Regions from separate parts of the Weizmannia sp. FSL W8-0401 genome, predicted to be linked through region 1. Evidence: riboswitches for the same ligand, from Rfam matches in the RefSeq annotation. Region 1 holds a riboswitch; the other holds the start of a gene.

Region 1 (7,376 bases):
CGGGCTTCCTCCGCCAGCCTGAGGCGAGCGATTGCGCTGGCCGCCAAGCCTCCGAGAGCCTCGAAGAGCCGCTTTTGCTCGGCTGTGATCCCGGTTCGCGCTTCATTCGGATAGAGCGCGATGATACCATATGTGCGGTCTTCGGTCCGAAGCGGAATAAAATAACCCGGAGATTCGTTCAAACGCGAAATTTCCATTCCGGCCGTCTCGACGTGCTCAAACACTCGCTTTGCGATAGACATTTCCGTATTCTCTTGCCTGCAGTCAGGAAGATCGGCAGACTCATGGGCAAGTTTCAGGGTATTCTGGTCATCCGCCAAATAGATCGCGATTTCTGTGTCAAGGGTCTGCGAAACTTGTCGGGAAAAATTGTCCAGCATGGAATGGATGTCCGCGATCGCGCTCATCTGCTTGCTAAGCGCGTACAACGCAGCTGTGTGAGCTTCCCTTTGCTTGGAAAAGAGGACCTGCTGCTTCAGCTTGGCCGCTAGGCTGGCCGTTAATGCTGCCACCGCCAAATAGACGCCAAATGAAACCAGATAGCGCAAGTCTGATACGGTAAAGCTCAGTACAGGAGGCACGAAGAAGAAATCAAAGGCTAAGACACCCAGGATCGCCGCGTAGAAAGCAGGACGCAGTCCCCCGAAGACGGCATTGAAAAGAACCGGGAGTAAATAGATAAGAGCAATATTGACCAAGTCAAAAGCAAGACCAAACGGTTTTAATACCATGGTCATGAGAGCGATCAGCAAAGTCGTGCTTACGTACGATCGCAACGAAATCCATACCGCATTCCATTTATGCATAGAAAAACACATCCTTCTCTTTTTTGTGTCTCTCCTCTCTAGGTTACTGTAAAAAAAGAGTAAAATAAACCGGTACTGGGCGTAAAAATTTCGTAAAAATGATTGAAAAACCTCAAAATAATGAATAAAATAAGTCCATGAATTGAATTGCTTTTCATTTACAGTTGCTTAATTGTGACTCAGGAACAAGAGGGAACCAACTACGGATCAGTGCTTGTGTGAGAGCAAGTCAACCGGATCCGTAAGGGATGAATTCCCCCGCTTATACGAAACTTAAGCAGGGGCAGGGCGACTCTAACCGCCCGAATCCATAAGCAAAACTCGTAAATGCGGAAGCAGCTCTTTTCAAAAGTGTGGCCCTTGTAGAGAGAGGATGATGAAGCTTGTGATCGTAAGTTTCGACCACAGTGCTTATGCCTCTGTGGTGTTTCGTGAACATGATAATCATCGTTTCAATCGCTGAATTCTTCAATTAACACGAAGGAGCGGGGGAACCAATCGAAGCCGGTCTTGTCGGCTTCATGGGGTGAATCGCCGGTAAATCCGGCGTAGGGCGACTCTTACGCCCGAATCCGACAGCTAACCTCGTAAGCGTCTTTAAGAGAGGCAACAATTGTCGTGATTAGACACGGTGTTTTTTCGTGCCTAAGAAGCTGACGAAGAGTTCCTCTTCCGAAAGCTTCTTTTTTGTTACCTGTACCAGGATGGAGGAGATTGGCTATGGAAGCTCAAGATGAGTTTGTACTCGTCTCTGCGCCCAACAAAACCGGGGAGCAGTTTATTAAAGCGTTGCGAATCAAAGAAATACCTTATGCAGCGATTACCAATAATGAAACAGAGAAGTCGAGATTGACACATTTGGGCGTCAAGCACATCTTAATGGTCGATACTGTAGACCGGGAAACCTGGCTCATTCCAGAGTTACCGGTAGGGAAGGTGTACTTGTTTGAGTCAAGTTTGCCCTTGATTTGCCGATACATTCAGATCTGCCGATCCTGGACAGGCAAGCCGATCTATATCATCACCGGCAGCAACAATGCAAGACTCATTTACAAAGGACTTGGCGCTAGCTATGTCATTTACACCCGCAGCGATGATGTTTCGTTTCTGCTTGATAACGAAAGCTGAATCCATATCAGGCAAACGTACCGGTTACATGCTTGAAGGGAGGGATGATCATTCATGATGGATATCGCAATGATTTTAACACTAGGTGGCGTATATGGATTGTTTTGCTTATTTTTAGCTTGGTGCGGACGAGTTGTAGGTGAATCGGGGGGAGAACGCTCATGATAATAGTTGCTGTTTTTACGGTTTTGATTTTTTTATATCTCGTTTTTGCTTTGGTGAATCCCGAAAAATTTTAATATGATCTGTATATGTTTGAGGAGGGCATGAAATGGCCATTTTGCAACTGGTAGCGGTCATTGTGATTTTAGTTTTTTTGGTCAAACCTTTGGGGGCATACATCTTTCATGTATTTTCCAATGAACCCAACCGGACCGACAAAATATTCGGACCGATTGAAAGGTTGATCTACGGACTGACCGGTTTGAAAAACCGCGCTGAAATGAGCTGGAAACGATACACGCTCAGCTTGATATTGACCAACGTTATTTTGGTGGCGGTCAGTTATTTGATTTTACGCATCCAGAAATGGCTGCCGATCAACCCGAACGGCATCGATAACATGGAGTCAACGCTTTCTTTCAATACGGTCATCAGCTTCATGACGAATACGAACTTGCAGCACTATAGCGGCGAAACGGGTCTGTCCTATTTTTCGCAAATGGCTGTTATTATGATGATGATGTTTACATCAGCGGCATCCGGCATCGTCGTAGCGATCGCGTTCATTCGCGGTTTGACAAGCAAAGGGAAAACGCTCGGCAACTTCTTCACCGATTTTGTCAAAGCGCACACCCGTTTGCTTATCCCGATGGCGATCATCGTGACATTGGCACTAGTTGCGTTGAAAGTGCCGCAAACGCTTAGTCCGACCGTTCAAGCGACTACGCTTGAAGGCGGGACGCAGCAAATCGCGATCGGTCCGGTAGCTTCCCTCGAATCGATCAAGCACTTGGGAACGAACGGGGGGGGATTTATGGGCGCCAATTCATCGCACCCGTTTGAGAATCCGAATCCGCTAACCAATGTTATCGAGATATTGTCCATGTGGTGCATTCCGGCCGCGCTGACGTATACGTTCGGCAGATTCGCGCGAAATCAAAAACAGGGCTGGGTGATCTTCAGCGCGATGCTCATCTTGTTTGTCTCCTTCCTGTCCATCGTTTATACATCGGAACTGCGAGGGAACCCAGCGCTGAATGCGCTCGGAATCGACGCTTCGCAAGGCAACATGGAGGGCAAGGAAGTTCGGTTCGGTATAGCGCAGTCGGCTTTGTTTACAACGGTTACGACTGCGGCTACAACAGGTTCGGTCAATAACATGCACGATACGTTGACGCCGCTGGGCGGTCTCGTCCCGCTGGCGCAAATGATGCTGAACTGTGTGTTTGGTGGCGACGGCGTCGGTTTGGTCAACATGCTTATGTACGCAATATTGGGTGTCTTCCTTTGCGGATTGATGGTCGGCCGCACGCCGGAATTTATGGGGCGCAAAATTGAAGCTCGAGAAATGAAACTGGTTGCCATCGCGATTCTCGCTCACCCGCTTATTATTCTTGCGCCTACGGCCATTGCCTTTTTGACGGACTTGGGGAAAGGGGCCATCAGCAATCCCGGCTTCCACGGCATATCGCAGGTGCTTTATGAGTATACGTCTTCCGCCGCGAACAACGGTTCCGGCTTCGAAGGTTTGGCTGACAACACAACGTTCTGGAACGTTTCTACGGGACTTGTCATGCTGTTCGGACGGTACGTTTCCATTGTGGCATTGCTCGGCGTAGCCGGTTCTCTGGCGGCGAAACAATGGGTTCCGGAAACGATCGGAACGTTCCGCACGGACACCAAATTGTTTACGGGTATTCTCGTCGGTATCGTACTGATTATCGGAGCTTTGACCTTTTTGCCCGCCCTTGCTCTCGGTCCGATCGCAGAACATTTGACGCTCCTGAAATAGAAGAGGTGAGATCATGAATACGAAACGAAGAAGCATGTTGTCCGGAGAGATTGTCAAAAAGGCGATCTTGGACAGCTTTATCAAATTAAATCCGGTTGTCATGATGAAAAATCCGGTCATGTTTGTCGTCGAAGCAGGAACGTTCGTCGTGTTGTTAATGACGTTGTTTCCGGGCTACTTCGGTACCGAAGGACGAGTTGGATTTAATCTGGCGGTTTTTCTAATTTTGCTATTTACCGTGCTGTTCGCCAACTTCGCCGAGGCATTGGCTGAGGGCAGAGGAAAAGCGCAGGCCGACACTCTCAAGAAGACGAAAAAAGAAATCATGGCCAATAAAGTGACCGGCAACAGCGTGAAGGTGGTTCCGTCCACGGAACTGCGCAAAGGCGATGTTGTAATTGTCTCGCAAGGGGAGATGATTCCGGGTGACGGGGAGGTCATTGATGGGCTCGCTTCCGTGGACGAGTCAGCCATTACCGGCGAATCCGCTCCTGTCATCAAAGAAGCAGGCGGCGATTTCAGTTCGGTAACCGGCGGCACGCGGGTCGTTAGCGACCGGATAACCGTACGGATTACAAGCGACCCTGGCGAATCGTTCATCGATCGGATGATCGCATTGGTCGAAGGCGCAAAGAGACAAAAAACGCCAAACGAAATCGCGCTGAATACCCTGCTTGTCAGCCTGACCCTGATTTTCCTGATCGTTGTGGTGACATTGGCGCCGATGGCCGATTATCTTGGAATCAAATTGGAGATTCCCGTTCTGATTTCGCTGCTGGTATGTCTCATTCCAACAACGATCGGCGGTTTATTATCCGCAATCGGTATTGCCGGGATGGACCGAGTAACCCGTTTCAATGTACTGGCCATGTCAGGGAAAGCGGTGGAAGCGGCAGGCGACATCGATACGATGATTTTGGACAAAACAGGTACAATCACGTTTGGGAACCGGATGGCCAGCGAGTTCATCGCGGTTGGGGATACGACCGTAGAGACGGTAGCCGAATGGGCAGCCGTCAGTTCAGTGAAGGATGAAACACCCGAAGGCCGATCCGTACTCGAACTCATGAAAAAAGAAGGGTATACGTATCCAACGAATGCGGCTGAAGGTGCGGAATTCATAGAATTTAAAGCGGAAACTCGCATGAGCGGTATCGATTTGCCGAATGGACGAAAAGTTCGCAAAGGCGCGGTTGACGCAGTCAAGGCTTGGGTCAGTGCACAAGGAGGGGTTATTCCCACCGATTTGGAACAAAAAGGGAACGCGATCGCATCGGAGGGCGGAACGCCGCTCGCCGTTGCCGTCGACAATCGAATTTACGGACTCATTTATTTGAAGGATACGGTGAAGCCCGGCATGCGGGAGCGTTTCGATCAGTTGCGAAAGATGGGAATCAAAACGATCATGTGTACAGGAGACAACCCGTTGACAGCAGCGACAATCGCACGAGAGGCCGGGGTGGATGACTTTATCGCCGAGAGCAAGCCGGAAGACAAAATTGCCGTGATCAAGCGGGAACAGGCGGCCGGTAAGCTGGTAGCCATGACCGGAGATGGAACGAACGATGCCCCGGCACTCGCGCAGGCGGATGTAGGACTTGCGATGAACAGCGGCACGACGGCAGCCAAGGAAGCGGCCAACATGGTCGATCTTGACTCCGATCCGTCGAAGATCATTGAAGTCGTAGCGATCGGCAAGCAACTGCTAATGACGCGCGGCGCTCTGACCACCTTCAGCGTGGCGAACGACATCGCCAAATATTTTGCCATTATCCCGGCCATGTTCATGCAGGCGATTCCGGAAATGAACGTATTGAATGTAATGGGACTCGGATCACCAATGTCGGCCATTTTGTCGGCGCTTGTGTTTAATGCGATCATTATCCCGTTGCTTATTCCGTTGGCCATAAAGGGCGTTGCCTACAAACCGATGAGTTCCGCCCAATTGCTCAGCCGGAACCTGCTTATTTATGGATTGGGCGGTGTCATCGCGCCGTTCGTCGGGATTAAATTGATCGACATGGTCGTTCACTTATGGGTGTAGTTAAAACGGAATACAGAGAGGATTGAAATGGAATGAATCATTCAGAGCAGCATGTTCAGGGACTTTCCCGCGGATCTTACTTGTTTTCCATGATTCGGCTCAGTTTGTTGTTCATATTGCTATGCGGAATTGTGTATCCGCTCGTTTGCACCGGCATCGCGCAACTTTTGATGTCAGATCAGGCTAACGGCAGTTTGATCAAAAGCAGCAGCGGAGAAATCATCGGTTCCGAATTAATCGGGCAAAACTTTACCGATCCAAAATATTTTCAAGGCCGGGTCTCCAGCATTGAATACAAAGCGGAAGCCTCCGGTTCCAACAATTACGGGCCATCGAACCCGGACTTGCTGAAAAGGACGGAAGAATCCGTTAAAGCGTGGAAGGCAAACAATCCGGACGTTCCTGTTAGCCAATTGCCGATTGCCTTAATCACGAACTCCGGTTCAGGGCTGGATCCCGATATTACGCCAGAATCCGCCTACGTGCAAATTCCGCGTATCAGCAAGTTGACCGGTTTGTCTTCGAGCGAGCTCAAGAAACTGGTACAAGAACATACCGAAGGACGGGATTTGGGGATTTTCGGGGAACCAAGAGTCAATGTGTTGAAATTGAACATCGCGCTGCGCGAACTTATGAAATAGTTAAATATCATCTGCGAGCCCTGCCTATGGCCAAATAGGCGGGGTTATCGCATTTTAGTAAAGAGCTTGCGCAAGGGGGGAACAAGAGTGGGAAGTTTTCGCAGGAAGACGCCGGAAGAAATCCTGTACTCCATTTCCAAGCTACACCGTGGTCGGCTCAAAATCTATATCGGCGCGGTCAGCGGTTCGGGTAAAACGTACCACATGCTTCAGGAAGGTCAGCATTTGAAGCAGCAGGGAATCGATGTCGTCATTTGTGCGGTTTCGACAAGACAGCGGCCGGAAACGGTGGAGCAACTCGGAGACTTGGAACGTGTACCCAGCATTCACTGGATCAAGGATGGAATGGAGCGTAAGGACTTGAACCTCGAGGCGCTGGTCAAACGCAATCCGGAAGTGGTATTAGTTGACGGGCTTGCCCATCGCAATCGGGAAGGAGCACAGTTTCCGACACGTCTGGATGACATCCAATTTTTGCTGAATCATGGCATCAGCGTAATCACAACCGTCAACGTGTACGAACTCGACGGCGCGACGGAACTGGCGAGAAAATGGACCGGTGTCGTGGTGGAGGAAACCGTCCCGGCAAACACATTGGAGATGGCGGATGAAGTCCAATTGATCGACGTATCGCCGGAAACGATACTGAAACGGCTGGAGGAGGGGCATGTCAACGGTGACTCCTCGCCCATGTTGTTTGAGCGAAGCAACATCGGAAAATTACGGGAGCTGGCTTTGCGGCTAGTGGCGGAAGATGTGAACGATTCCCACGAAAAATACCGCATGGAGCAAGGTTTAACCGG
Region 2 (7,376 bases), 2.1 Mb from region 1:
AAGGGGAGCATTTTCAATGGTGTTTCGAAAAAGGGAAAAGTTAGCAGAAGATTTGTATTCCAATAGCGGCGTCCTGTTGCTGCGAAAAGGGACGTTTCTTACAGAAAGGCTTGCTGCCATTTTAAATAAATATGAAGTCATCCGCGATCCGGAACTGGACGGCAGGCGTATTGCCACCGAAGTTCCCGGGATCTTCCATGACTTATTATATGAGAATATTTACCATGAAATGGAAGAGCTCCAGCGCGTCATTCAAATGAAAACAACCCTTTATGATGCAGAAGTGGAGAGTATGGAAAGAAATTTTCGCAAGCTTTACAAAGAAGTGTTTGCCACCCGGACGTCTATTTTGGAACTAATGGAGCATTTCTCCGCTGACGAATATTTGTTCAAACACTGTATCCATGTCGGGCTGATCGCTGCCAATATCGGGAAAATTTTGAAGCTGCATCCTGAAAAGCAAAGCCTGCTGGCGCAAATGGGGCTTTTCCACGATATTGGCAAGTTCACCATTGACCCGCAAATTCTCAATAAACCGGGAAGGCTAACAGACGAAGAGTTTGCCTTGATCAAGAAGCATCCGGAAGCGGGTTACCGGCTGCTTGAGAAAACATCGCTTGACCCGATGATTTTAAAAGGGGTCCTGATGCACCATGAACGGCTGGACGGCTCAGGCTACCCGGATGGCAGGAAAACCATTCCTTTTCTTGTCGGAATTTTATCGGTGGCAGATACGTTTGACGCCATTTGCTCCAACCGCGCATACCGCAGGAGGCAGCCGGTGTTTTTTGCGATTGACGAATTAATGGCAGATGCTGATGCCGGCCGGCTCGATCGGGAAATTGTCCTCCCGTTTGCCAACTTCCTGATGGAAAATTACCGGAAACAACCGATTACACTCCGTAACGGGATAAAAGGGAGCATTATCCGGATCCATCCGCTTCATCCAAATCAGCCTGTCCTTAAAGTTGAAGGTTACCCGGTTTTAAACCTGATGGAACAAAAGCTGACCTTGTTTCAAATTGCTAATCCCTATTAACCGGGGATCTTTTGTATGAAATGTAAAAAAAAACGACTTGAAAGACAAAGCGTGCCTTTTTGGGGCCGGAAAGGCGGACAGGAGCAGTACGGCCGCCCGGATATTTCAACAAAAATAGAAGGTTTGCAAAGTATGGCAGATATTCATTCCAAAGCAAGCCGGGCATTGACTTGTCCTGCCCGGTTTTGGTATAGTATTTCTATTCAAATAGCGACGATGAAGGATCAATAGTAGCCGGAACTTTTCCTTTTCAAGCGAGCCGGGGGCGGTGGAAGCCCGGCAAGGAACCCGGTGAAACGGCAGTCCGGAGTTTTTTCATGGAAAGTGGGTGCGGAAATTCTGCATCAACTGGGGTGGAACCGCGGGAATTCAAGCTCTCGTCCCCAGGCTGTTGCCTGGAGCCGGGAGCTTTTTATATGGAAAACATTCCCGTCCCCAGGGGAAACCATTTCAATGAAAAAAGGAGAGATGACAATGAGCGTCACGATGGATCAAATCGTCTCGCACGCGAAACACCGCGGGTTTATTTTCCCGGGTTCGGAAATTTACGGAGGACTTGCCAACACTTGGGATTACGGCCCGCTCGGCGTCGAATTCAAAAACAACGTCAAAAAAGCCTGGTGGAAAAAATTCATCCAGGAGTCGCCGTACAATGTCGGCCTCGATGCTGCGATCCTGATGAACCCGCGCACATGGGAAGCAAGCGGCCACCTCGGCAATTTTAATGACCCGATGATCGACTGCAAACATTGTAAAGCCCGGCACCGTGCCGACAAGCTGATCGAAAATGCCCTGCATGAAAAAGGGATCGACATGATTGTCGACGGCCTGCCGTTTGAAAAAATGGAAGAGCTGATCAAAACGCATGACATCGCCTGCCCGGATTGCGGCAGCAAAGACTGGACCGGCATCCGCCAGTTTAATCTGATGTTCAAAACATACCAGGGCGTAACCGAAGACAGCACGAATGAACTGTATTTGCGCCCGGAAACCGCACAAGGCATTTTTGTCAATTTTAAAAATGTACAACGGACAATGCGTAAAAAATTGCCGTTCGGGATTGCCCAAATCGGAAAAAGTTTCCGGAACGAAATCACCCCGGGGAACTTCATTTTCCGTACGCGCGAATTCGAGCAGATGGAACTTGAATTTTTCTGCAGGCCGGGCGAAGAGCTCAAATGGTTTGACTACTGGAAACAGTATGCGCGCGAATTTTTGCTGAATCTCGGCATGAGGGAAGAAAACTTGCGGCTGCGCGACCATGAAAAAGAAGAACTATCCCACTACTCGAACGCGACCACCGACTTTGAATACAACTTCCCGTTCGGCTGGGGCGAACTGTGGGGCATAGCCTCCCGTACTGATTACGACCTGAAACGCCATATGGAATATTCCGGCGAGGATTTCACTTATCTTGACCAGGAAACGAATGAACGCTTTGTTCCGTACTGCATTGAGCCGTCGCTCGGGGCGGACCGTGTAGCGCTGGCATTTCTGATTGACTCTTATGCAGAAGAGACACTTGAAGACGGCACAAGCCGCACGGTCATGCACCTGCACCCTGCCCTTGCGCCATACAAAGCCGCGGTTTTGCCGCTGTCGAAAAAATTATCGGATGAAGCACGCGACATTTTTGCGGATTTGTCGAAAACGTTTATGGTTGACTTTGACGAAACCGGGTCGATCGGCAAGCGATACCGCCGCCAGGACGAAATCGGCACGCCGTTTTGCATCACATACGACTTCGATTCGCGCGACGACCATATGGTGACCGTCCGCGACCGTGACACAATGGAGCAAACCCGTGTGCCAATCACGGAACTTAAAGCCTTTTTGGAAGAAAAAATTAAGTTTTAAAAAAAAGCCCGCAGCTTGCGGGTTTTTTTCTTTGGTGGTGCGCCAGGTCAGCCATAAGCAAATCTATCCTGATCGTAATGGATTTTGGCGTTTGGAACGCCTAATTAGACCATAATTAGACATTTTTAACGGGTTTTACGCTTGGATTTGTCCAATTAGAACGCCTAACTAGACATTTTCAACGGGTTTTCGCCTAATTTGTCTAATTGGATGCGGCGTGTTTTGTCCTTTTGACAGGTTCAAAGGGACATTTCATTCCCGGATGCGGCATGTTTTGTCCTTTTGACAGGTTCAAAAGGACATTTCGGGCCCGGATGCAGCTCGTTTTGTCTTTTTGACGGCTTCAAAAGGACATTTCGGGCCCGAATGCAACTCCTTTTGTCCTTTTGACAGGTTCAAAGGGACATTTCATTCCCGGATGCGGCATGTTTTGTCCTTTTGACAGGATCAAAAGGACATTTCGTTACCTGATGCCGCTCGTTTTGTCTTTTTGACGGCTTCAAAAGGACATTTCGGGCCCGAATGGAGCTCCTTTTGTCCTTTTGACAGGTTCAAAGGGACATTTCATTCCCGGATGCGGCGTGTTTTGTCCTTTTGACAGGTTCAAAGGGACATTTCATTCCCGGATGCGGCATGTTTTGTCCTTTTGACAGGTTCAAAAGGACATTTCGGGCCCGGATGCAGCTCGTTTTGTCTTTTTGACGGCTTCAAAAGGACATTTCGGGCCCGGATGCAACTCCTTTTGTCCTTTTGACAGGTTCAAAAGGACATTTCGTTACCTGATGCAGCTCGTTTTGTCTTTTTGACGGCTTCAAAAGGACATTTTGGGCCCGGATGCAATTCCTTTTGTCCTTTTGACAGGTTCAAAAGGACATTTCATTCCCGGATGCGGCACGTTTTGTCCTTTTGACAGGTTCAAAAGGACATTTCGGGCCCGAATGGAGCTCCTAATTAGACAATTCCACCGGGTTCGCGCCTCTTTTGGTCTTATGTTTCCAATTGATCCGCCTGCCCCAAGAGGTCATCTTTTCATCCTCAGGTTTTACCTTCCTAACTCTGTTTATCTCTTTACTCCGGATTTGCCGAAAAACCTTGCTTTTTGCGTGCTTTAGGCACATTCGGATATTCTACAAAAGAAGCATGATCGAAAATTAGGTACTGTGAATAAAGACAGTTTGCCCGGGGATATGGCGGGTAAAGATGGACATACCGAAACGCAATTGCGAAATAGTCTTTACAAACAATGGCAACGGGAGTAAGATAGGATGTCGTATGTAAAATTTGCGTTTCATAACTGAACCGCTTAATCCGGAAACGGAACGGGGGAACCAGGTTGGCGGCCGCGCGCCGCTCTGGGGTGAAGCCTTTTTTTAAAAGGCAGGGCCACTCTTATGCCCGAACCCGACAGCTAACCCCGTCAGCGTTATAATAGAGGATGTGAAACTGTGATCGGGCAATAGACCACAGGGAAGATGAATTCTCTTTGTGGTTTTTCTTATTTTAGGGGAAGCATTTTTGAAACACTGCAGATAAAAGGAGACCATTCAAATGTTCACCACGATAAAACGATTGTTAATTGGGAGACCGCTTCGTTCAAATGAAATTGAAGGGCAGAAGCTGACCAAGTTAAAAGCATTGGCCATTCTTTCATCCGACGCGCTTTCATCTGTTGCGTACGGGCCTGAACAGGTGCTGATTGTACTTGCCACAGTGGGGGCGCTGGCATTTTGGTATTCTATTCCAATTACAGTCGGCATTTTAATTTTATTGGCTGCACTTATTTTATCTTATCGCCAGGTCATTTACTCTTATCCGCAAGGCGGCGGGGCATACCGTGTCTCGAAAGAAAATCTCGGCGTCACCCCTGGCCTTCTTGCGGGCGGATCTTTGCTGGTGGACTACATTTTAACGGTGGCCGTTTCCGTCTCAGCCGGAACAGATGCCATTACTTCCGCGTTTCAGAGCTTGCATCCGTACAGTGTGCAGATTGCGGTTTTTCTCGTTCTGATCATTACGATTCTGAATTTGCGCGGGCTGACGGAATCGGCCAATGTGCTCGCTTACCCGGTTTATCTGTTCGTATTTTCATTGTTTGTCATCATTGTTGTCGGTTTATTCAAAACAGTAACGGGGCAAATCCCGCAAAACCTGCATCCGCATATCGGTACGCCGGTCGCCGGCATTTCACTGTTTCTTTTGTTAAAAGCTTTCTCATCCGGCTGTTCGGCATTGACAGGGGTCGAAGCCATTTCCAACGCGATCCCGAACTTCCGCGACCCGGCACCGAGAAACGCAGCCCGCACGCTTGCCATGATGGGTATCATTCTGGCATCGCTTTTAGCGGGCATCAGTTTTCTCGCATACTGGCTCGGCATTGCGCCGAAAGAAACAGAAACCGTTGTATCGCAAATGGCCCACCGGACACTTGGCAACGGTGTTTTGTACTATTTCGTCCAGGCAACTACGACTTTAATTCTCGTGCTTGCTGCGAACACCGGGTTCTCAGCGTTCCCGCAGCTCGCTTTTAACCTGGCAAGGGACAAATTTATGCCGCGCATGTTCACGATCCGCGGTGACCGGCTTGGTTACTCAAACGGCATTATTTTTCTCGGCGTTGCTTCCATAATTTTAATTGTGGCATTCCAGGGCAATACCGAGCGCCTCATTCCATTGTATGCAGTCGGCGTGTTTATTCCGTTTACGCTTGCGCAATGCGGCATGATTGTGAAATGGGTTACTCAAAGGCCGAGGGGCTGGGCCGGCAAAATGTCAGTCAACTTTGTCGGTGCCATTATTACATTTAGTGTCCTTGCGATTTTATTCATTACGAAATTTACGCAAGTATGGCCGGTTTTGATCTTCCTGCCGATTGTCATGTATATTTTCCGGAAAGTGAACCGGCATTACGAGGCGGTCGGCGAGCAGCTGCGGATTAAAGGCATGTTTCAGGAAGAAATCCACTCCAATGTGATCATTGTCCCGGTGGCCGGCATTACAACGGTCGTGGAGCGGACGATTAATTATGCAAAATCGCTCTCGGATCAGGTCATTGCCGTTTATGTCGCTTTTGATCATGAAGACGAGAAGAAAATGGAAGAAAAGTGGAAAGAGTGGGGTTGTGGTGTCCGCCTTGTCACCCTGCACTCGTCTTACCGGAGCATTGTCCAGCCACTTGCAAAATTTTTGGAAATTATCCAGCGGAAAGCAAAAGAAAACGAGTACCAGGTCATGGTGCTCATTCCGCAATTCATCCCGAAAAAACGCTGGCAAAACATTTTGCACAACCAGTCTGCACTCCTCATCCGGATGCGCCTTCTATGGGAAAAAGACGTTGTCGTTGCAACAATGCCCTACCATTTTAAAAAGTAAAAAAGCTGCCGGATCTGGCAGCTTTTTTCGTACAGCATCGAAAATATTTAGGGCAAGGGCGTGCCAGGAATGTTTAAATGGGAAGTCTAATACAGACAAAAAGGAAGAGCTGTCCCCTGCGTACTGCTAATTAGAATGCCTAATTAGACAAAACAGAGGCCCCGCCCGCCCATTTTGTCTAATTGGAAAACCCAATTAGACGCCCATGCCGCAATGAACGCGGCACCAGCAGAAGAATGAAAACCAGCCGGCGCATATTTTCAGGATAGACAAAGCAAAGGCCCCGCATTCCTGCTTCGTCCAATTAGACGCCCATGCCGCAATGAACGCGGCACCAGCAGAAGAATGAAAATCAGCGCCGCGCAATTTCCAAGATACACAGCCGGATCATCACACAGTCCCTTTCTGCCAAAGCATGCCCGGCTCCCCGGCCCATCCCCGCAAAAAAAAGCCACGCAACGCTGCGCAGCCAAAATCTTATCGGTTCCAAATCAAAAGAAGCAAAATGATCGCCAAAAGGATGCGGTATACCGCAAACGGGATCAGCTTTACTTTGTTGATCAATGCGAGGAAAAACTTGATCGCGATTAAGGCGAAAATAAACGCGCTGATGAATCCGGTAATAAAAAACGGAATCGTCTCAGGCGTCACGGCGCCCCAGTGCTTTACAAGCGAAAGAAAGCTCGCGCCAAACATGATCGGCACAGCCATAATAAACGTAAAGTCCGCTGCAGCACGGTGGCTCATGCCAAGCAGGACGCCGCCTGAAATCGTAGAACCGGAACGTGAAAAACCCGGCCACAGGGCAAGACATTGAAAAAGCCCAACCACAAACGCCTGTCTATATGTAATTTGGTCGACCGTCTTCGTCTTCGGCCGGCGCGGGCGCGTGAGATCCGCCACAATCATCAAAACGGCCCCGGCCACAAGGGCAACAAGTACCGTATTCACCGAAAACAGATGGGCGTCAATATAATCTTCAAACAAAAAGCCGAGCACAGCCGCCGGAACGAGACCGGTAATCACATGCGTCAATTTCAGCCGTTCACCGTACATCTGCTCTCTCGTAATATTTTTCTTCAGGCCGAGCAAATTTAAAAACCTGTCCCAG

What was found. A riboswitch is a leader RNA that binds a small molecule or an ion and turns the genes downstream of it on or off. The one in region 1 is predicted to bind cyclic di-AMP.
Region 2: it holds a riboswitch for cyclic di-AMP, as region 1 does, so the genes downstream of both, NSU00_RS02100 (APC family permease) here and NSU00_RS12560 (hypothetical protein) in region 1, are expected to answer to the same signal.

What each region holds. Positions count from the first base shown of each region.
Region 1 covers NZ_JBBPAG010000001.1:2,547,433-2,554,808, reverse strand. The annotation lists gene NSU00_RS12565 (ATP-binding protein) at 1-806, opposite strand, end outside; cyclic di-AMP (ydaO/yuaA leader) riboswitch at 1,254-1,415, shown strand; gene NSU00_RS12560 (hypothetical protein) at 1,527-1,934, shown strand; gene NSU00_RS16085 (potassium-transporting ATPase subunit F) at 2,096-2,173, shown strand; gene kdpA (potassium-transporting ATPase subunit KdpA) at 2,206-3,888, shown strand; gene kdpB (potassium-transporting ATPase subunit KdpB) at 3,902-5,932, shown strand; gene kdpC (potassium-transporting ATPase subunit KdpC) at 5,965-6,573, shown strand; gene NSU00_RS12540 (histidine kinase) at 6,661-7,376, shown strand, end outside.
Region 2 covers NZ_JBBPAG010000001.1:431,023-438,398, forward strand. The annotation lists gene NSU00_RS02085 (HD-GYP domain-containing protein) at 17-1,039, shown strand; gene NSU00_RS02090 (hypothetical protein) at 1,055-1,270, shown strand; gene NSU00_RS02095 (glycine--tRNA ligase) at 1,514-2,896, shown strand; cyclic di-AMP (ydaO/yuaA leader) riboswitch at 4,187-4,335, shown strand; gene NSU00_RS02100 (APC family permease) at 4,445-6,265, shown strand; gene NSU00_RS02105 (undecaprenyl-diphosphate phosphatase) at 6,743-7,376, opposite strand, start outside.